Regions from separate parts of the Paenibacillus sp. R-74696 genome, predicted to be linked through region 2. Evidence: riboswitches for the same ligand, from Rfam matches in the RefSeq annotation. Region 2 holds a riboswitch; the other holds the start of a gene.

Region 1 (10,846 bases), on a different contig from region 2:
TGCTGCCCACAGGCCCACACCTTTACCCGGTAAAAATAACGCGTGCGCGCTTTCAGCTCGATTTGATCCAGCACGACATGAACGGATTGACCGGAAGCGTTCCGGCCAGAATCCCATAAAACTTGCCCGAATTCTGGCTCCAATGAAACTTGCAGCTGGTAGGCCTGCTGCTGAATGCCTCTTTCCTCTGCTTGGATTTGCCAGCTAATTCTAGGATGCAGCACATCTATGCCAATTGGATTTTTCAAATATTCACATCTAACTTTTACGATCTGGACCATGAGGCGACCTCCTCTAATCAGGAAAAGCTGCTGTTCATTACTTACCCTGTTATCGTATAATTATAGCGTCCATTTCCATAAAAAATCCTTGTAAGAAGGCCAATATATCCCGGTCATTCTGCCATCTCATTTAAGGGGAGCATGCAATGAAGAAACCTATACAGTGGTTTAAAGGCGAGCATTTTTTTGGCAATCAGCTTCTGATTTTTGTTAATCGCTGCTCAGAGGATTTCAATGTCCCCCTCCATGCCCATGATTTTATAGAATTCAGCTTTGTTGCCGAAGGAAAAGGCTTTCATCACATTGGAGACGATATTGTTGCCGTGAGCAAAGGACTATTTTTCACCATACCGATCGGCGTTCCCCATGTATTCAGGCCTTCTTCATCGGATCGATCCGAGCATCCGCTCATCGTATATAATTGCTTATTTGCGCCGCAGCTGCTGCTTGCGATGTCCGCCTTGTTCAACGATCCGCTGCTGAAGCAATATTTAGATGAGCTGCAAAATAATCAAGTCACCTATCATTCGATTCAGGATCGCGATGGCTCAATTGAAAAACTGCTCGTTGCCATGCATCAGGAATTTTCCTTCTCGGCAGCGGGAGCGAGCACTTATCTAAACACGCTTCTCCTGCAATTGATCATTACCCTTCACCGACTGCGAAGCGACGATCGCCCGTTGATCATAAAGGATGTCTCCCACTTCAATATGCTCGTTCAATTTATGGAGCAGCATGTGCATGAAGAATTGACACTCGCGAAGCTTGCCACAAGGTCCGGCTGGAGCGTCCGGCATTTGCAGCGGCTGTTTCTCCAGCACACCGGACAAACGTTTGGAAACTATTTGAACCAACTGCGCATACAAAAAAGCTGTGAGCATTTGCGCTTAACACAGCTTAAAATTAGTACGATTGCCGAAATGGTCGGCTATAGCCACATTGATTCGTTTAATGCGCTTTTCAAGAAAAGAGTCGGCCAGACGCCGGGCCAATATCGCAAGCAATTTAGATGAGACTGAGCGATTACAGCAAGCTTCTCATCCCATTGTGCTGGCAGTCTACTCCACCCTCTCTTGTTTGATTCCTTCGAAAGCGCCCGTTATTAAGGACTTAATGATACTGTCCTCCAGCCCGTCCCCTGTAACTAGCAAGCGATAAAAAATCGGTCCATAAAGCAAATCAATACCCAATTCTATATCTAGCTCCCGCTTTAGTTCCCCGCGCTCTACCCCTCGCATGAGCAGCTGCCTTGCTTCGGAGCGGCGCGGACGGACATACTCCTCCCGCAGCGCGACTGCGAGCTTCGCATCAAATTGCCCCTCTCCGATAATTTCCGTAATGACCGCTCCTTCACGGCTCGTTAAAAATCGGGATAAATTAGTCGCATGCAGCAAAACATCTTCAAATACAGTACCCGTATCCGGTATTGGCAGCCTAGCAGATATGGCATACATAAAACCCGCCATCACAACGGCTCCTTTATTAGGCCACCATTTGTAGATCGTCGCTTTGCTCACCTGTGCCTGCTCGGCAATTTTCTCAACGGTAACGCCGCCAAAGCCGATTTCAAGCAGCAGGTTGTAGGAGGCTGTTAAAATAGCACGCTCCGCTTCAACGTTACGAGGTCTCCCTCTTTTTGTATGCAATGGTCATAGCTCCTTTAGTGGACTTTCTTTACATTATATAAAATTTTGGGCACGTTGAAAAAAAACATTTTAAATACTGTACGTATAGTATATAATATGGCCATAAAGAAAAAAAGGATTGACATCATCCATTTGAACGGAAAGAAGGCATGAATTATGAACAACTCACAATCCAAGGGCAAATCCATTCCGAACTGGCTTATGTTTCTTCTTGCCGCTGCTTGCGGCCTCATCGTGGCAAATCTTTATTATGCCCAGACGTTAATCGGGCCGATTAGCGCCTCCATCGGAATACCGCTAGGGGCAGCAGGGTTAATTGTAACGCTAACTCAAGTCGGTTACGTTATCGGTCTATTATTTATCGTCCCGCTCAGTGATCTGATTGAAAATCGCCGTTTAGTCATCACCTCATTAGTTGTCGTCATTATCGCGCTAATCGGAACTATATTCGCCTCTCATACAGCAGCTTTTCTGATCTCAGCTTTATTTATAGGAATAGGCTCGGTTGCTGCGCAAATTCTCGTACCCTATGCCACTTTCCTGGCAGCGGAGGATCAGCGCGGACGTGTTGTGGGCAATGTGATGAGCGGCCTGCTGCTAGGCATTATGTTTGCTCGTCCTTTAGCCAGTCTCGTGACGGAATACTTGGGCTGGAGAGCCGTTTTTATTTTGTCTGCTATCGTGATTACAATGCTCGCAATTGTTCTATCCCGTGCGCTTCCACAGCGGAAACCAGCACCATCCCTCCAATATGGAGCATTGATTCGCTCTTTAGGCTCGCTATTGAAAGCAACGCCTAGTTTGCGTCGCCGCGCCTTTTATCAAGCTTGTTTATTTGGCTCCTTTAGTTTGTTTTGGACCGTCATTCCGCTGCGTTTATCTGAATATTTTCATTTAACCCAGCAAGGCATCGCTTTATTCGCTCTCGCTGGTGTAGCAGGCGCTGTAGCGGCACCTATTGCCGGCAGACTGGCTGATCGCGGCTTGACTAAATGGCTGAGCGGCATCGCGATTGCGGTTTCTGCCCTTTCCTTTTTAACTGCCTATCTCGTGCGTGGGGATTCTTTCGCCGCTCTGGCGTTACTGCTAGTTGCCGCTATCGTTTTGGATATGGGAGTGTCTGGAAATCTTGTATTGGGCCAGCGCGTTATCTATTCGCTAGGCAGTGAGATGCGGGGACGCCTTAATGGGCTGTTCATGGCCATTTTCTTCATCGGCGGAGCCGTGGGGTCCTTTTTGGGAGGATGGGCCTATGCTTATGGCGGATGGGCTTTAGCTTCCCTGATCGGTATTTCTCTGCCAGTGGTTGCCTTTCTCTATTACTTAACCGAGGCAAAGCAGTCATCAGGGAATGCATAAACCTTCCTGCTTGGTATAAAGAAGCTTCTTATAGTGGATAATAACTTAATTGCTCATTATCTGTCTGCTTTTTGGGAAGCGCCGCTTGAACCCATCTTGCATAGGCAAGTCGAGCGCTTCCTTTTTGTGTACCCGCAACCGTTCACCCTATTGAGGCTGCATTAGTAGTTCTCCCTCATAGACGGTTACAGCTTTTTCTCATATAAATTTGCGCTCCAGCCCTCTGCATCGTATCTGCCACATAAAGTCAAGCCTTGGCTGACATAAAAGGCGTTAAGTGACGGATTTGCTGCCATGCAATCGAGCCGCATCCAGGATTTTCCACGCCCGCGAATATAGGCTTCCGACCAAGCGAGCAGTTGACCGCCAATACCTTGCCCCTTGATGCTGCGAGCTACAGCCAGCCGATGCACATAACCGGCATCCGTATGAAATTGCTCTCCCCAAATCGGCTCGTCACCCCATTCGACCGAAAAACAGCCCGCAAGCTCGCCCTGCAGGTAAGCGACGAATACTTCTTTTTCCCTAATAAATCTCTCCAAATATGCCATTGTAAAAGAATCCTCGCTCCACTGGCGCAAGCCCTTCGCCTCATATATCCAGCGGGCTGCTTCCTTGTATAAACGAAGCATCGCTTCCAGATCATCAGATGTAGCCTGTTTCATTTCAAGCTCGGCTTTTGAGGCAGACACTGCCAAGTGGAGGCTGTTTTGTCCTTTCTCTTCATGCCAATCATATTCAATAATAGCTGCTGTTTGCTCAGCCCGCTCTTGACCGTGCAGCCTTGCCACGACATAAAGTGCAGCATCCATGCCAGCCGTCACTCCTGCGGACATAACGAATTTTCCATTATCCACGTAACGCACGTTCTCAACAATCACGGCACTGGAAGGCGCAGGCTCACGAAGCAAATCAAGCGCCCGGCGGTTCGTTGTAATCCGCAATCCATCCAGCAAATTAGCTTTGGCCAGCAGCAGCGCTCCTGTGCATACAGATAAAATAAGCTCAGCATGCTCTGCCATTTGGCGAATCCAATTCGTAAGCTTCTCATTATGCATCTCCGTACGCGATCCCATGCCACCAGGAACAATTAATAGATCAGGAACAGGACAATCATCGAAGCTATGCGCCGGTGTGATCGAAATTCCGCTAAGCGTAAGCAAAGCTTTCTTCGTCTCGCCAACCGTGTATACGTTAAAATCTCGGTCCTTTCCACTTGAGATGGCGAATATATCAAATGGACCAGCAAAATCAAGTGTATCCACTCTCTCATAAACTAACACTGCTACATTTCTCGTCTGCTTCATTTTGCCCTCTCCTTAAAATAGAAAAGTATTTGGTCAGATGACCAAATACTTTGCCCAGGCGAACGGCTGCTATGACATATGCGCTCCCCCGTAGTGCTCTACGTTTTCGCCAGTTACGCATACCAAATAATTAATGCTAGTATAGCTGATATCCGTTATTTGTCAACAACCAATTCCGACTTTCTAGATCGGCATTGAATTTCCTTCATGATCAACGAACATAAAGCGGCCGTCCGGCGTGCGGCGCTGCTCCAATAGCCCAATAATGCCGCGCGCGCTATGGCTCGCATCCAGCGGCGCCTCTCCACCGCCCATATCCGTCCGCATCCAGCCGGGATGAATACTGAGCACCTGAATGCCCCGCTTCTGCAAATATACATGAAGCTGCTGCGTGAACATATTGAGCGCTGTTTTGGATATCGCATAAGGATAATCGCCTGGATAAGCATGCGTAATGCTGCCCGCTTCAGAAGAAATATTAAAAATGGCAGCGTCCTTCTCCGTTAATAAAGGCAGCAAATGCTTCACGACACGCATAGGCCCATATACATTAATATCCATCGTCAGTGCCACTTCCTTAAAATCCAGCTGTTCGATGTGTGTATTTCGAGAATTGAGAATCGCTGCATTATTGATGATCGCCCCAAGGCTCACGTTCTGCTCCTTCAATTGTGAAGCGAGCGCTGCAATGCCTTCCTCATTTGTGACATCCAGCTCCACAAGTGATAGCCGCTCACCATATTTTTCTGCAAGTGCCGACAGCTTCTCATTAGGCTCATTTTGCGATCGAACGCCCGCGACAACCGAATGTCCGCGCTCCAGCGCCTCGCTCGTCAGTTCATAGCCAAGTCCTCGCCCTGCGCCTGTAATTAAAATGTTCATGCTAAACCAGCTCCCTCTAATCAATTTCTTTTCCGAAGGAAGCTTCTGCTTCCTTAAGCGACTGCTCTAATCCACTGCTCTAATCCACTGCACAGCTGTGACATCCATTCCGGCTCATTATGCCACGTTTCCGCTATCGCCCGCCTTAACAGTCAACCGTACAGAGCTCAGTCTCTTGCATTAATGCAATCGTTTCCAGAACAATGAAGCCATTGTCCTTCAAATAAGCGCTAAATGCAAGCTCCGCTAGCGTATTTGCCTTATTTTTCTGTCTTTACAGGCCTTACTTCGGAAATCACGATTTAATCTTGACACGTTGCGTTTACACCTGTAAACTTTACATATCGTTTACAGGTGTAAACAAATAAAATAAAGAAGGGTGAATACGATGCACGAGTCCCCACACATTACCGAGGCCGAAAGCGAAGTGATGAAGCTCCTCTGGCAAAAGGAGCCTTTGTCCGCCAGTGAGATTATTTTCAAATTAACCCAACAAATGCATTGGTCGGATCAGACGATTAAAACCTTCCTGAATAGGCTTCACAAGAAAAAAGCGATTCGATTCGAAAAGTCCGGCCGGAACTACCTCTACTATCCGCTGGTTTCGCATGATGAATACTTAAAGGCCGAGAATCGTTCATTTCTGAATAGAGTTTATAAAGGAGCAGTAGGGATGATGTGCGCAAAATTTCTCGAAGAAGAGACACTATCGGATAAAGATATTGAGGAGCTTCAACAAATATTGGAGAACAAGAAGAAGCTATGAAGTATCTGGAAACAGTCTTTTCTCTTCTGTTCACTGCGTCAGCGGTATCGACGGTAATCCTATTCATATTACTCTTGATTAGGAAGCTGTTCCAAAAGCACCTTAAACCTAGAGTTATCCATATATTGTGGTTTATTGTGTTAATTAAGCTGCTGGTTCCCATTGCTCCCCAGAGTCAGTTAAGCTTGTTTAATGTGCTGCCGCAAACGTTCCCGCTGGAATGGAATTCAGTTCAGAAGAGTACGCAGCTCACTCCCTTTACTAAGATCGGCACTGACACGGAAATTAATTCCAATGATATGGATATAAATAAACAGCCTCCCAAGTTCATCACGAACCAAGCAGACGAAACAGAATCTTCAGTCCCAACACGTTCTTCTCAAGACCATATTTCAGAAAGCACGCATGGAATGACTTGGCTATCGATAGGCTCGCTTGTATGGCTTGTAGGGCTTCTATGCTTGGGTGGATATTACCTGTTTAGCGTGCTGATTTTCAGGAAAATAGTCGGAAACTCAGTGAAAATCGAGGAAGCTGAAGTACTCATGGCTCTTGAGGTGTGCCAACAGAAGCTGAACATAAAAAAAAGAATATACGTCTATGAAACAAGCCATCTTCGTAGCCCTTGTCTTTATGGTTTATGGAAGCCGCGGATTTATTTGCCCGAGGATATTAGCACGATCGCCGATTCAAACCAGCTAACGCATATCCTGATGCATGAACTCATCCACTACAAACGTAAGGACTTATGGTTCAACTCCCTGTGGACTCTTTCCGTAGGAATGCATTGGTACAACCCGTTGGTGTGGCTTTCCGTAAGAAAGATGAAAGCCGATCAGGAGGTGGCCTGCGACGCGCGTGTTCTTGAAGCACTGGGCGAGCGTGAAGCTTTGTCCTATGGCAGAACCTTACTCATGCTGTCGCGTTTATTTTCCCATTCCCCCTCTTCTCGGGTCAACCTATCGTATTTTGGGGACAACAAAAATGAAGCAAAACGGAGAATGATAATGATCGCCAAGTTTAAAAAAGGTTCGTACAAGCTCTCCGCCGCTGCTATTCTCTCGGTTATTGTCTTGAGCGCCATCTTGCTTACCAATGCGTCGGATCCAGAGAAGGGTGCCGAGCTCGATATGGTTACTCAAGCAGCAAACCCTAGTTTCGATCTATATCCTATGTACAACGATTCATTCAGATGGTTTCATAGTCTCGATCGGGCACTCGATTTTCCGAAATATAACTTTAAAATACCGGATTATCTTCCTGAAGGTTATCAGTTCGAGAATGTATTATATTCTAAAAATTTCACCAGCGCCAACGATGACGATCTTATTGATGTAGCATCCTTTACTTTTGTATCTAACTTTGGCAAAAAAAACAAACAAATTATAGAAGTCAAAGCTTCTATGGGAAATGGCAATTTGTTGGAGCACAATCAATTACGGGGGGCGGCTCAATATCCCCAAAGTGCAAACGAGACTCCTCAGTACCGACAGGAAACGATGACGATCGGCGATGTCAAAGGCACTTTATTCACGGATAATAGACGCGATAAGCAAAGGCCAGAAACGGGTACAAGCTTCTACTGGCAGGATGACAATATATGGTACGCAATCGATTATTATAGCGAGTATATTTCGCAAGAAGAGCTCACAAAAATGGTGAAATCCTTTGTTATACCGCAAGAGGCTAAGCATGTCCGCTACGATGGAGCTGGAAATTCGTTTCCTCTTTATGATGAAAAGGATTTGCTTGCGGCGGAAAACATTCTCGACTTTACGGTGAAAATCCCTTTGGAATTGTCGGGGCTTAAGCTGAGCGGTTCGATATTACTTAGGGCAGGCGATCAGAATACGGAGTATGCGTTCAGACAAGCGACTGACGCTCTATGGACAACCTATCGCGCATCGCACGATTCCTCAATCTATAATATAGAGGATACTTTCTCGCTTTATCAGAGCAAGGAGCCACTTTTCGACAGCTCCAAGCTCACGCTCACTCGGAAACTGGAGATTAATGGCGTCGAAATTTCGGCTTATGAAGACAAAAACCAAATCTACTTATCATCTACGATGCCTTATTACTTGTGGAAGCAGGACAATATTTATTATACTGCCGTTTTCTCTGGTATGGACAAGTACCAGGAAGACAACCTGAAAGCTATGATTTCGGCTCCAAAGAATTAGCCCTAATGGCGAGAGCGGATGCTTTCGGAAGTAGCCCGAAGTAGCAAGCCCCGATTGGCTTCCGGGCATCTGCTCTATTTTTTATGAAGGAATCATTTCTCCTTCTTGGTTTACCGACCCGTCAGAGCGGGGCTCAAGCTGCCTGCGCCTTGCCGTAAAACCGACCAGTGCAATAAAGCACAAGCTGAACATCAACAAATACAACCGGTTGACGCCCCAATGCGCAATGACCATACCGCCCAAGGCACTGCCGATAATGCCTCCAATGCCGGAAGTAAGCGCCACAAATAAGGTCTGATACGTCGCTTTGGCATAGCTCGGCGCATAGCGGTTAATCACCTCAACCGAAGCGCTTGCCATGAACGCAAAGGCGATGCCATCAAACAGCTGCACGGCAAGCACCAGCCCCACCTGAGTAGAGAAAGCCATAACGAGGCATTTCAAGCTGTAGCATAGAGCCGCCAGCATCATCATTGGAATTAAGCCAAAGCGCCTATGCAGCTTAACCGCGAACCAGAACATTGGAACCTCAATAATGGCGGCAATGCTGTAGGCTGCCCCAATCCAGCCTTTATCAAAGCCTGCCTCCTTGAAGTAAATCGGGAGGAAGTTAAAATTAATCGCAATCGACGTAGCGATGAGAAAACTGAACAGCACAAAAGTCAAAAAGCTTTGGTGCTTCAAGATTTGCGAAGCATGCTGCTTCAAGGACACTTTAGCTCTCGTCACTGCCTTATATGGGACGGTATAGAACGTAACGAGCGCCAATACCATCAACAGAGCGTAGCTAATAAAGCTGGCGCCATATCCGATTTTTCCATACACGAATCCGGTAATGAACGAGCCGAGCGCAAAGCTCAGCGCACCCCATAGTCTTATGCTGCCGAAGGAGAAGCCTTGGCTGTTAGCGATTTCAACCGTCAGCACATCGCTCAAAGGAGCAGAGGACGATTGGAACATGGCATAGAAGAAAGACACCAGGCACAGCGCAAAGACCGTATCAAAATAATAATAGCCAAAAGCAAATAAAGGCATGAACAGCAGGCATAGCAGCACAATACGTCTGGGGTCAGATAATCGATCATTTAAAATCCCCATAATCGGCTGAGCGAGGATGCCTGTAAGCGAAAGCATCGACAAAATCAAGCCAATGCTTATGAGGCTAATTCCCTTCTCGCTTAAATAAATGCTAATGTAAGGACCAAAGGATGACGCAGCCAAATAATAAAAGAAATAATAAAGACTCAATTTTCTCAAGTTGTCATCTCCAAAGTCGGCATCAAATCTCATTCTCTATTACTTTATCATTAGCAGCAGCGGAAAATCTGCTTTCTTGCTCAAAAAAGCACAATCGCAAATGAACTCGCCACAAAAAAGGAAAAGAGCCAGCCCCGAAGGCCAGCTCTTGTTTCCTACTCGATAACAAATCTTATTATATAAAGGTATTAAGACGTGTAGTTTTTGCCAAGACCCAGCTCGGTCAACAGCTGGCGGTAAGCAATCGAGGTCCGGTCTGCCGGAATATGTGCTTCAGCCTGGAGATCGAGCGGCAAATCCTCCGGTGTCTGTGCTTCGACCATTTCGGCATCCTCTTGGAACACCTTTAGGTTAAAATCAATCGTATCTTGAATCGGAGCAGTTTTATCAAAATTACGCGATATTGGGCAGAAAAGCCTTGTATATCGGGCCGATACCGGAGATGCGCAGTTTAAAATATTTAATTTCCCCTCATCTGGAAAATATACGGTGAGCGATGCAGAGAACGGCGGAAATACACGGAATTCACGCAGCCACATAAAGTCATCAGGAGCCGGATTATCCTGTCCCTTGCCATAGTTGCTGACGGTGCTCCAATATTCCGCAAGCAGCTCCTGCCCTTCCCGCTTTACCTTATATTGCGGCACCTCGGTGTTGTTGCGGTCGCCGAACGTTTCCGTATGCACATAAGCAAAATGCGACACATCCAGGAAACCTTCCATTTGGCGTCCAGCAGAACCAGCAATATCAAAGCTCGGCGGCAAAATATTTACGTAATCGGGATCATCCCAACGGGGGAATGCCGGAATATTTTCCTCCAAGGACATCAGCGATGTCCAAATCAAGCCGTAACGCTCTACGGCCGGATATGTGATGAGCTTTAGTTTAGGAGAGATACGCGAATCGGGATGCGCGGGCACCGCCGTGCATTTGCCTTCGCAATTGTAGCGGAAACCATGGTAAGGACACACGATTTCGCCATTTTCAATCCAGCCCTTGCTTAGCGGGGCTCCGCGGTGAAAGCAAAGGTCACGGGCGACGACAACCCGGTCGCTGCTGCGGTAACAGACGAGCTTCATATCAAGCAGAGTTACCGCAACCGGCTTATCTGCAATCTCGCTTGCAATCGCGATCGGATACCAATATTGCGCCAATACATGCCAAT
Region 2 (10,846 bases):
CGGAAAATGGGGTGTCTTTACGCATGGCTTTAAAAGCTGGTATCGTGGGCTTGCCGAATGTCGGCAAATCGACTTTGTTTAATGCAATTACGCAAGCGGGTGCTGAATCCGCTAACTATCCTTTTTGTACAATTGATCCTAACGTTGGTGTTGTAGAGGTACCGGACCCGCGTATGAATAGGCTCGTTGAGCTCGTAGTGCCGAAAAGCATCGTGCCTACAGCGTTTGAGTTTGTTGATATTGCCGGTCTGGTAGCAGGCGCGAGCAAGGGCGAAGGACTTGGCAATAAGTTTTTGGCGCATATCCGTGAAGTCGATGCGATTGTTCATGTCGTTCGCTGCTTCCAAGACGAGAATATTACGCATGTAGCGGGCAAAATCGACCCGATCGACGATATTCAGACCATTAATCTGGAGCTGATTTTGGCGGATATTGATTCCGTGGATAAAAAGATCGAGCGCTCCCGCAAAAATCTCAAGGGCGGCGACAAAAAAGTCGTGCAAGAGGTGGAAGTGCTTGAGCGTGTAAAAGAAGCGCTCTACAATGATATGCCAGCGCGCAGCCTGGAGCTGTCCGATGACGAGAAGCTGCTTATTCGCGATCTTCATTTGCTGACAATGAAGCCTGTGCTTTATGCTGCCAATGTTAGCGAAGCTGAGGTTGCCGATACGGACAATAATGAATTCGTTAATAAAGTACGTGAGTTTGCAGCTGCTGAAAATGCAGAAGTGGTGCCCATTTCCGCTCGCGTTGAGGAAGAGATTGCTGAGCTGGAAGGCGAAGACAAGGCAATGTTCCTTGAGGAGCTTGGTCTTGCGGAGTCGGGACTTAACCGTCTAATTCGTGCGGCTTACAAGCTGCTTGGCCTTTATACGTATTTTACGGCAGGCGTGCAGGAAGTCCGCGCTTGGACGATCCGCAGCGGAACGAAAGCGCCGCAGGCAGCTGGCGTTATTCATACGGATTTTGAGCGTGGCTTTATTCGCGCCGAGATCGTATCGTTTGACGATTTGTCTGCTGCCGGTTCGATGAACGTGGCGAAAGAGCGTGGTCAGGTTCGCCTGGAAGGTAAGGACTATGTCGTAAAAGACGGCGATGTTATACATTTCCGCTTCAACGTTTAGATTTTTGAGGCAAGAAGGAGCTTTCGGTCTGCTTTGTGAGCGGATTCGGAGGCTCTTTCGTCTAAGTAGACGAGGATAGCAAGCGGAGAAGTAGAAAACTGGGCGCGGCGGCAGTAATTCGCTTGTCGATAGAATGCTGCGCATATGTTATAATGGAGTATCAAAGTGTGATAACAGAGGTGAATGATGGTGTTGGACCGTTTACAAGCACTAGCTGATCGTTACGAGAAGCTGAGTGAATTGCTGTGTGATCCAGATGTAGCAAGTGATCCGAAGCGTCTGCGGGAATATTCCAAGGAGCAGTCCGATCTGCAACAATCTTATGAAGCTTTTACTGAATATAAACAAGTGTCGGAGCAACTGGACGATGCGAAGGTTATGCAGGGCGAGAAGCTGGATGACGAAATGCGCGAGATGGTCAAGATGGAGATTGATGAGCTGTCTGACCGCAAGGAAGAGCTGGAAGAAAAAATTAAAATTTTGCTTCTGCCGAAAGATCCGAACGATGACAAAAACGTTATCGTGGAAATTCGCGGCGCAGCTGGCGGCGACGAAGCAGCTTTATTCGCTTATGAGCTGTACCGTATGTACACGAAGTTTGCGGATACGCAAGGCTGGCGTGTAGAGCTGATGGATTTTAATGAAAATGACTTGGGCGGCTTTAAAGAGGTTATTTTCATGATTACGGGCAAAGGCGCCTACAGCAAGCTGAAATTCGAGAGCGGCGCTCATCGGGTACAGCGTATTCCGGTAACGGAATCTGGCGGCCGTATTCATACGTCTACTTCTACTGTTTCGGTTATGCCGGAGGTTGAGGAAGTGGAAGTCGAGATTTTCGACAAGGATATTCGGGTGGATACGTTCTGTTCCAGCGGCGCAGGCGGCCAGTCGGTTAATACGACAAAATCCGCTGTCCGGGTACTTCACGTACCGACGGGCATTATGGCGACTTGCCAAGACGGCAAATCGCAAAATGAAAACAAAGCTAAAGCGCTGCAAGTATTGCGTGCGCGTATTGTTGATGTACAGCGTCAAGAGGAAGAAGCGAAATATGCCGGCGAGCGTAAAAGCAAAGTCGGAACGGGCGACCGCAGTGAGCGGATTCGCACGTATAATTTCCCACAGAGCCGCGTGACGGATCACCGTATTGGACTTACGCTGCATAAGCTGGATTCCGTAATGAACGGCGATATGGCTGAAATCATTTCGTCGCTGACGATTGCCGAGCAAGCGGACATTATGGAGAGAGAACTGAACTAACTTAAGTACTTTCCAAAGTAAAGTAAGCTGCCGAATAAGGCATGCTGCATGAAGAGGCAGGGTTTTCGAGCATTAGTGCTTGGAGAGCCTGCCTTTTATGCGGCTGTGCGTTTTATTGCTGAGTGTACAGGGAAGTAAAGAAAGGGACGTTGGATACATGGGCGACAATAACAAGGGGTGGAGCGTTTTGCTGCCTTGTACCATTAGAGAAGCCTGCTTGCAGGCTTCTTCGTTTTTGGCGGGGCAGGGCGTCGAGGAGCCGCGCAATAATGCGGAGCTGCTGCTCCTGCATCTGCTGGGCATCGGACGTATGGAATTGCTGCGCGACGGGGGCGACCCTTTTCCGAGTGAGCTGGCTCCAGCATGGGACGAGCTCACCCAGCGAAAAGGGAATGGCGAGCCGGTGCAATATATCATCGGCGAGCAGTGGTTTTACAGCAGGCCGTTTGCGGTTACGCCGGACGTGCTAATTCCGCGGCCCGAGACGGAGCTGCTCGTCGAGGCTGTGCTTGAGGCGGCGGATCGCCTGTGGCCGGAATCGGCACAGGCGGAAGCAGAGGACGCGCCAGTGGAAGGTGCGACTGAGGTGGGGCTTGCTGCCGCTGAGAGCAATAGCGGTAGCGAGCATGCGGAGCCAGAGGGCGCGTCAGTTATAGCGGAGGACGCTACGAAGGGCTGGGCTGCGCGGCCGACGGTGCTTGATGTCGGCACGGGCAGCGGCGCCATCGGCGTGACGCTGGCTGCGCTGCGTCCGCTCTGGCGCGTGTGCGCGTCCGATCTTTCGCCGGACGCGCTCGCTGTCGCCCGCACGAATGCGGCCCGCCATGGAGCGGCAGGCCGCATGGCGTTCGTGCAGGGCGACCTGCTGGCGCCGTTCCTCGGAACGGGCGGCGCCGCCGCAGACCAAGCACTCGGCGCGGCAGACCTCCGCGTCGATGTGCTGGTGTCCAATCCGCCGTATATACCGGCGGATGACCTCCCGGGCTTGCAGCGCGAGGTGCGGGATTACGAGCCGCACCTCGCGCTGGATGGCGGAGCGGACGGGCTGGACCCGTACCGCCGCATGGTAGAGCAGCTGCCACTGCTAAGGCAAATGCCGCGCATCGTCGCCTTCGAGCTGGGCATGGGTCAAGCGGAGGCGGTGGCGAAGCTTCTAAGGGAAGCGGGAGCATGGGACGAGGTGCGGACGATTACGGATTATGGCGGCATTGACCGCCATGTTATCGCGGTTCGCACTAACGGCTAGGCAGGATGAACAATCTCACTTGTAGGCTACTGTTCTGCTAATTCTCTGACTGAAACGCGCCGTGCCCTCACAGGACGGCGTCAGTTGTTTACGCTTGAAATATAAGCATGTATAAGTACCACACTTGTAATAGGCTTATATTTAATCGCGAAACGGTAGCTTTGCATTACAGGCTGGCGGCATCCGTTTAAACTTGTCTATTAAAATTTAATAGTTTCGAGGTTTATAGAACGGGAATCGCGGACATACTTACGGATAGATACGTTCCGGAACGCAAGCAGAGGTACCGACGGGTGCCATCGAGAGGAGCTTGTGTATGTCCCGCAATTATTCCCGTATTTCTTATCGTAGATCCGTTGTTCTTATTATGGTGGTGCTTGCTGTACTAGTGATGAGCTGGGAGCTGCAAAAGGTAGATGCCGCTGTAGCTGGCAGCCATATTCCGGAGGAGTCGATCAGGCTCCGCATATTGTCTAATTCCGACGCCCCTGCCGATCAGGCAGTTAAACGCGTCGTTCGTGATGCTGTGGTCGAGGCGATGAACAGCTGGGTGACTGGACCGCAGACAATAGAGGAAGCTCGTGCAACGATGCGTCAGCATATGGGCGAGATGGAGCTTTTGGTTGGCAAAGTATTGAGCAGCCGGGGTTTTGATTATGCGTTTCACATTGAGCTTGGCCAGGTTCCTTTCCCTACTAAAATGTACGGAAGTGAAGTATATCCCGCAGGCAGCTACGAAGCGCTGCTCATTACGTTAGGCGAAGGCAAAGGACAAAACTGGTGGTGCGTGCTGTTTCCGCCGCTTTGCTTCATCGACTCAGCTTCCGGAGAAGCGGTAGCCGCCGATGGCGAGGTGGAGGCAGCAAACGCAGCAAGCAAGGCAGAATCGAAAGAAGTGAAAGCATCTGTAGAAAAGGCGTCCGTACAAAAAGAAAATGCCGGCGAAGTTGTCCATGCCAAGCAGGATTCTGCTCCTAACAAAGCGGAAGGCGAAGCGCCGGAAGCAAAGTTTTTCCTTTGGGAAATGCTGCAAAAGCTGATTGCTTGGGTGCAAAGCTTGTTTGCTTAGGGCTTGTATGCAGACTTAAGTAAGCCAGATTCAGATCGAATGTAGTGTCAAACGTAATGCCTCTCCTACTAGGAAAGTCATACCTCATAAAGGTGAACATATTTTTGAAAGTTAGCATCATATTCATCGTTTCAGGTGGTTACACCCTGCGCAAAGATAGAATTGGCGGACAGAGAAGCCGCTATATCAACAAGATCACCGGAAAGGCACAGGTGGCGGACTCAGGAGCCGCTAATGCGCTGCCTTTAGCCAATTTGCCGGGATGATGAGCACAATAACGGATTTCCTGTCCGCTTATGGTCAGAAATCGAGTCAAAAGCGAGAATAGCGGATTCTCAGTCCTCCAAAAAGGAGGGATCGTCTGGAGCTGCACGGTCTTGGCAATTCCGCTTAGCCACATTGGCTCAGCAATCGCGGTCTTTGCAACAATCACATGCTTCGGTTCTCAGGCATCAAATCGCCAGATGAGATTGGCCACGATTAAGCTCTGAGCAAGGAATGGCAGGGCTACTTCGGTTTACATACACACCTTAGCAGCCAACAGCTAATAGCCAGGTTTGAGCCAGTGAGCATCCGTGGGCTGCGGTTATGCTGCTGGCTCCGTTTTTATCCAAGCGTATGGTATACTAACGGGAGTATACGAACTAGAAGGATGACTATAACAGAGCAAGGATTGAAGGATAGAGATGACTACAACGAAGGTATGGCGCATGACGGACCAATACGCGGAGGCTTCTATCGCGGAAGCAGCGGAGCTGCTTCGCCGTGGAGAGCTCGTGGCTTTCCCGACGGAGACGGTGTATGGTCTTGGGGCCGATGCTCGCAGCTCGGAGGCCGTGGCGCAGATTTTTCAGGCCAAGGGCCGCCCCTCCGATAATCCGCTTATTGTTCACATCGCAAATATTGCGCAGCTCGATGAACTTGTGCTGCCTTATTCGTTGCTTGCGAAGCAACTGATGGAGCAGCTGTGGCCGGGGCCGCTCACGCTTGTGCTTCCCGTTCAGCCGGGAGCGGTGTCGCCGCTTGTGACGGCGGGCTTGTCCACGGTCGGCGTGCGGATGCCTTCCCATCCGGTAGCGCTGCGCCTCCTAGCAGCCGCTGGCTGTCCAGTTGCCGCGCCGAGCGCTAATCGCTCAGGTAGGCCCAGCCCAACGCTCGCCGAGCATGTGGCTGAAGACCTTAGTGGCCGTATCGGCGGCATTGTCGATGGCGGCGCTACAGGCATCGGCCTTGAATCGACCGTCATTGAACTGACGGGCGAGCAGGCGCTTCGTATTTTGCGCCCCGGAGGCGTAACGGTGGAGCAGCTGCGCCAAGCGGCGCCGCAAGCGGAGATTGATGCGCCTGCGGATGCCGAATCGGCAGCGGAGGAGCTTGCCGCCCCGCGCTCCCCGGGTATGAAATACACGCATTATGCGCCTAAGGGCGAGCTTAGCATCGTGGAAGGAAGCTCAGCCGCGAGGCGTGTTGCTTATATGCAGGAGCAGGTGTCGCAGGCTGCAAACGCTGGACTGAAAGCAGGCGTGCTCGTGTTCAATGAGCAGGCCGCTGCTATGGAAGGCGGCTCCGCCCTCGTGCTCACTTATGGGAGCGGGCAGCAGCTGGAGCAGGCTGCGCATCGTCTATATGCGGCATTGCGCCAGTTTGATGCTGCTGGCGTGCAGCGAATTTGGGCAGAAGGCTGCGTGCCGGAAGGTATTGGAGCTGCGCTTATGAATCGGCTGCTCAAGGCAGCTGGCCATCGCATTAATCAGGTTTAAGGGTGAAACAAGCTTAAGCCAGTGCCCTATTTTTCACTAGGATAGTTGAAGCCTGTGCCTGTCGTGCCGATTATGCAGTTATGTGAATCAAGCTTTGGAGTTTGCCTAACATGATACAAGGGTAAGAATATCTCCAGGATCGATTAAACAAGCTATAGTATGTTTGTCCCCATGCCCGCATATGTTGGAGTATTAATGTTTGCGGACGTGGGGGGAGATCGTTTTGTGGGGTAGCCATATGCTTGGAGGGCAATTTGTTACACTGCTGCTTATGGCGGTTGCGCTTGGCATGGATGCTTTTTCACTAGGAATTGGAATTGGGCTGCGCGGCATTCGCTGGCTCCATATGATAAGATTAAGTGCCATTATCGGTATATTTCATATTATTATGCCGCTCGGGGGCATGTACGCTGGGGGATTCGTCAGCGGCATGCTCGGTCATGTAGCAACGGCTGCTGCTGGTGTGCTGCTGGTGCTGCTCGGCGGGCATATGATTTATAGCTCCTTGCGGGGAGAAGATGCACAAACCTTTGATCACCGCACGATTTGGGGAACGATGCTGTTCGCGCTTGGCGTCAGCGCTGATTCTTTTTCCGTTGGCGTAACGCTCGGCATGTTTGCAGCCGATTTGCTGTTGACGGTGCTGCTGTTTGGTTTTTTTGGCAGTATGATGTCGATCATAGGGCTGCTGCTGGGACAAAGGGTCAGTCATAAGCTGGGCGGCTACGGCGAAGCATGCGGCGGCGCGGTGCTGCTCGTGTTTGGTTTAATATTTATTTTCTGAAAATATAATGATTTATAAGTTGGACATCTATAAATACGCTTATATTTCTCGGACTGAAACGAGCTGCACCGCCAGAGGACGGCGACAGCCGTTTCACCTTGGTACACATAGAAAGGGGCATGCGGCGTGAAGCGCATTTTGTTCATTTGTACGGGAAATACCTGTCGTTCTCCGATGGCGGAGGCGATGCTGAAAAATATGGCGGGTCAGCAGGATGTAGCGATTGAAGTACGTTCGGCAGGCATTTCGACGATCGATGGTTTGGCCGTTTCCGGCCATGCGACAGAGGTGCTGCGCGGTTATGGCATTGAACATCAGAGCTCTTCGTGCGCGCTGACTGGAGAAGCGGTGAAATGGGCTGACCTCGTGCTGACGATGACCGCCAGCCACAAAAGAGGACTGCTCCAATGGTTTCCTGAAGCCGTCGACAAAGCACATACGCTCAAAGAGTATGTTAATCAGGATACAGGTGTACTGGCAGACATTAGGGAGCTGGAGCAGCTGTACACGGAGCTGCATATGAAGCAGACGCTGGGACAGCAGTTGAGCGATGGCGAACGCAATCGTCTGCTAGCGCTGGAGCGCCGCATACCGAGCTTTGATATTATAGACCCGTTTGGCGGAACACTTGGGAATTACAAAAGCTGCGCCGAGGAAATTCGCAGCTGCTTGCAGCTGCTGCTCTTGCGTTTAAAGCAGGAATAAGCGGATAGCTGCGGCGACGCAAAAGGGAAAGCGCGAATTTAGGTGCAGGAACGATTGATTTTTCAAAATAATTCGGCTATGATGGGTACAGATATACGGTTTCCGATGTGACTGGCGACGGAAGTGGGTAACCACGGTGGAGCATCGGAACATACGGCCGGTCGCCTGGGCAAAGAGCAGCATGCTGAAGAGCATGTCATGCTCTTTTTTCGTCTTTTGGGACAAATTTAGGTATAATAAAAGCGTCGAATTGCGGAAGCGGAGTTCATGTGCCGAGCACCGCAAGTATCAATGCAAGTGCAGCATCGTCATACTTTGGAGGAGGTTTATACGTGAAAATTGCCATTGGGGCCGATCATGCCGGCTATCGGCTGAAGGACGAAATTGTACCATTTCTGCTATCGCTTGGACACGAAATTGAAGATTTCGGTTGTGACTGCAATCAATCGGTTGATTACCCGGACTATGCACTGCCTGTAGCTGAAAAGGTGGCAAGCGGGGAAGTGGACCGCGGCATTCTCATTTGTGGAACAGGCATTGGCATGTCGATTGCCGCTAATAAGGTTAAAGGCATCCGCTGTGCGCTGGTGCACGATTTATTTTCCGCCAAAGCGACGCGCGAGCATAATGATACGAATGTAATTGCACTGGGTGAGCGTGTCATTGGCCCAGGTGTTGCACAGGAAATTCTTCGCATTTGGCTGGACACGCCATTCTCCGGCGGCGAACGCCATGCGGGACGCATTCATAAAGTAGGCCAAATCGAGCAAAAATATAACGCTTAAGCTAAATGAGCGCGGAAGAAGGCGTTGTTCCATGCTTGCATGGAAACGGTTAGTCAGACAAGGAGGCTGCCTGCGATGGGAGCAAACGAGGAAACGATAGCGATAGCAAGTGCAGTAGAGACGATCGTTCGCGAGCTTGCGGCAGCGGGCAGCCTGCGGGCTGGACAGCTTCTCGTCATCGGCACGAGCACGAGCGAGGTGCTGGGCCGGCGCATTGGAACGTCGGGCACGCTCCAAGCTGCTGCGGAAATTTTCGCTGGAGTGGAGGCTGTGCGCCGCGACATTGGCTTTTATCCCGTGTATCAATGCTGCGAGCATTTAAACCGTGCGCTCGTTATCGAGCGTGATGCCGCTGAACGCTATGGGCTTGAACAGGTCGCGGCGATTCCCGTTCCGAAGGCAGGAGGCTCCATGGCGGCTTACGCATATCGGCACATCAGCGATGCTTGCCTCGTCGAGACGGTAGCCGCTCATGCTGGAATCGATATCGGCGATACTTTCATCGGTATGCATTTGCGCAGAGTAGCGGTTCCGGTGCGGCCTTCTATCCGCAGCATTGGCGAGGCGCATGTCACGATGGCGGTTACGCGGCCAAAGCTGATTGGCGGTGTGCGTGCGGTGTACGAGCTTGGTGGCGTGGCAGACAGCCGTGATGCTGTTGTGTTGACTCCGGAGCAGTCGGCCGGGACTTGCGATTAATCATTAGTATTTCATAAGCGTTTAATATTGGCGGATCGAGCGTATATCCCGTAGAACATATATCTGACGAGCATATCCTGCTTAATCCTTATTTATATAACAAGTACACACTACTGAGGAGGCAATTATAATGGAAAATCTACGTAAACAAGATCCAGAGGTTTTGAAAGCAATGGGACTGGAATTACAGCGTCAACGCGATAACATCGAGCTAATCGCATCAGAAAATATCGTAAGCGAAGCTGTTCTGGAAGCTTTGGGTTCTGCTTTGACGAACAAATATGCGGAAGGCTACCCAGGCAAACGTTTCTATGGCGGCTGTGAGCATGTGGACATCGTTGAAGATATCGCACGCGATCGTGCAAAAGAGCTGTTTGGCGCAGACCATGCGAACGTACAGCCGCATTCCGGCGCACAAGCGAACATGGCTGTTTATTTGGCGGCGCTTAAGCCTGGCGACACGGTACTGGGCATGAATTTGGCACATGGCGGCCACTTGACGCACGGCAGCCCGGTTAATGCTTCCGGCTTGCTTTACAACTTTGTAGCATACGGCGTAAATGAAGAATCCTTCACGATTGATTATGAAGAAGTTCGCAAAGCGGCATTCAAGCACCGCCCTCGCATGATCGTAGCTGGTGCATCTGCATACCCGCGTATTATTGATTTCGAAAAAATGGCTAAAATCGCCAACGATGTAGGCGCGCTATTTTTTGTAGATATGGCTCATATTGCAGGTCTTGTGGCTGCTGGTCTTCATCCTAACCCAGTGCCGCATGCACATTTCGTTACAACAACAACGCACAAAACGCTTCGCGGTCCTCGCGGCGGCTTGATCTTGTGCCGCAAAGAGTGGGCAGCTGCGATCGACAAAGCGGTATTCCCAGGTACACAAGGCGGCCCTCTGATGCACGTTATTGCGGCTAAAGCAGTAGCGCTCGGCGAAGCTTTGCAGCCATCGTTCAAAACATACGCGCAAAACGTTGTGAAAAATGCTGCGGTTCTGTCCGATACGCTCGTTGCTGAAGGCATTAACATCGTATCCGGCGGCACAGACAACCACCTGATGCTGATCGACACGCGTACCCTGAACATCACAGGCAAGGAAGCCGAGCACGTGCTGGATTCAATCGGTATTACAGCTAACAAAAACGCGATTCCTTTCGATCCAACGAGCCCGTTCATCACTAGCGGTATCCGTCTTGGAACGCCAGCTGCCACTTCGCGCGGCATGGATGAGAAAGCGATGAAAGTAATCGGCGAAGTGATCGCTGTTACGCTGAAAAATCCGAAGGATGAGGCAACGCTTGAAAAATCCCGCCAAATCGTTCGCGATCTGACATCGCAATATCCGCTTTATCCAGAACTGAAATACTAATCTTAAACTTTTGAAAAATGCCGCATAGGGCTTCGG

What was found. Region 2 has a riboswitch for ZMP and ZTP ahead of rpiB (ribose 5-phosphate isomerase B). Riboswitches for the same ligand answer to the same signal wherever they lie in the genome.
Region 1: another riboswitch for ZMP and ZTP. It lies ahead of ACSR9A_RS02965 (GNAT family N-acetyltransferase); the one in region 2 lies ahead of rpiB (ribose 5-phosphate isomerase B).

What each region holds. Positions count from the first base shown of each region.
Region 1 covers NZ_JBPULM010000017.1:46,348-57,193, reverse strand. Annotated here, with positions in the region: gene ACSR9A_RS02990 (family 78 glycoside hydrolase catalytic domain) at 1-281, opposite strand, end outside; gene ACSR9A_RS02985 (helix-turn-helix domain-containing protein) at 428-1,294, shown strand; gene ACSR9A_RS02980 (TetR/AcrR family transcriptional regulator) at 1,340-1,927, opposite strand; gene ACSR9A_RS02975 (MFS transporter) at 2,084-3,286, shown strand; partial or broken gene ACSR9A_RS02970 (DNA mismatch repair protein MutT) at 3,359-3,472, opposite strand; gene ACSR9A_RS02965 (GNAT family N-acetyltransferase) at 3,472-4,593, opposite strand; ZMP/ZTP riboswitch at 4,639-4,720, opposite strand; gene ACSR9A_RS02960 (SDR family oxidoreductase) at 4,777-5,475, opposite strand; gene ACSR9A_RS02955 (BlaI/MecI/CopY family transcriptional regulator) at 5,864-6,241, shown strand; gene ACSR9A_RS02950 (M56 family metallopeptidase) at 6,238-8,424, shown strand; gene ACSR9A_RS02945 (MFS transporter) at 8,506-9,681, opposite strand; gene ACSR9A_RS02940 (Rieske 2Fe-2S domain-containing protein) at 9,870-10,846, opposite strand, start outside.
Region 2 covers NZ_JBPULM010000020.1:20,524-31,369, reverse strand. Annotated here, with positions in the region: gene ychF (redox-regulated ATPase YchF) at 24-1,124, shown strand; gene prfA (peptide chain release factor 1) at 1,314-2,384, shown strand; gene ACSR9A_RS05780 (N5-glutamine methyltransferase family protein) at 2,542-3,630, shown strand; gene spoIIR (stage II sporulation protein R) at 3,947-4,699, shown strand; gene ACSR9A_RS05770 (hypothetical protein) at 4,804-4,965, shown strand; gene ACSR9A_RS05765 (L-threonylcarbamoyladenylate synthase) at 5,386-6,459, shown strand; gene ACSR9A_RS05760 (manganese efflux pump MntP) at 6,698-7,243, shown strand; gene ACSR9A_RS05755 (low molecular weight protein arginine phosphatase) at 7,370-7,948, shown strand; ZMP/ZTP riboswitch at 8,046-8,126, shown strand; gene rpiB (ribose 5-phosphate isomerase B) at 8,281-8,733, shown strand; gene ACSR9A_RS05745 (TIGR01440 family protein) at 8,809-9,432, shown strand; gene ACSR9A_RS05740 (serine hydroxymethyltransferase) at 9,563-10,810, shown strand.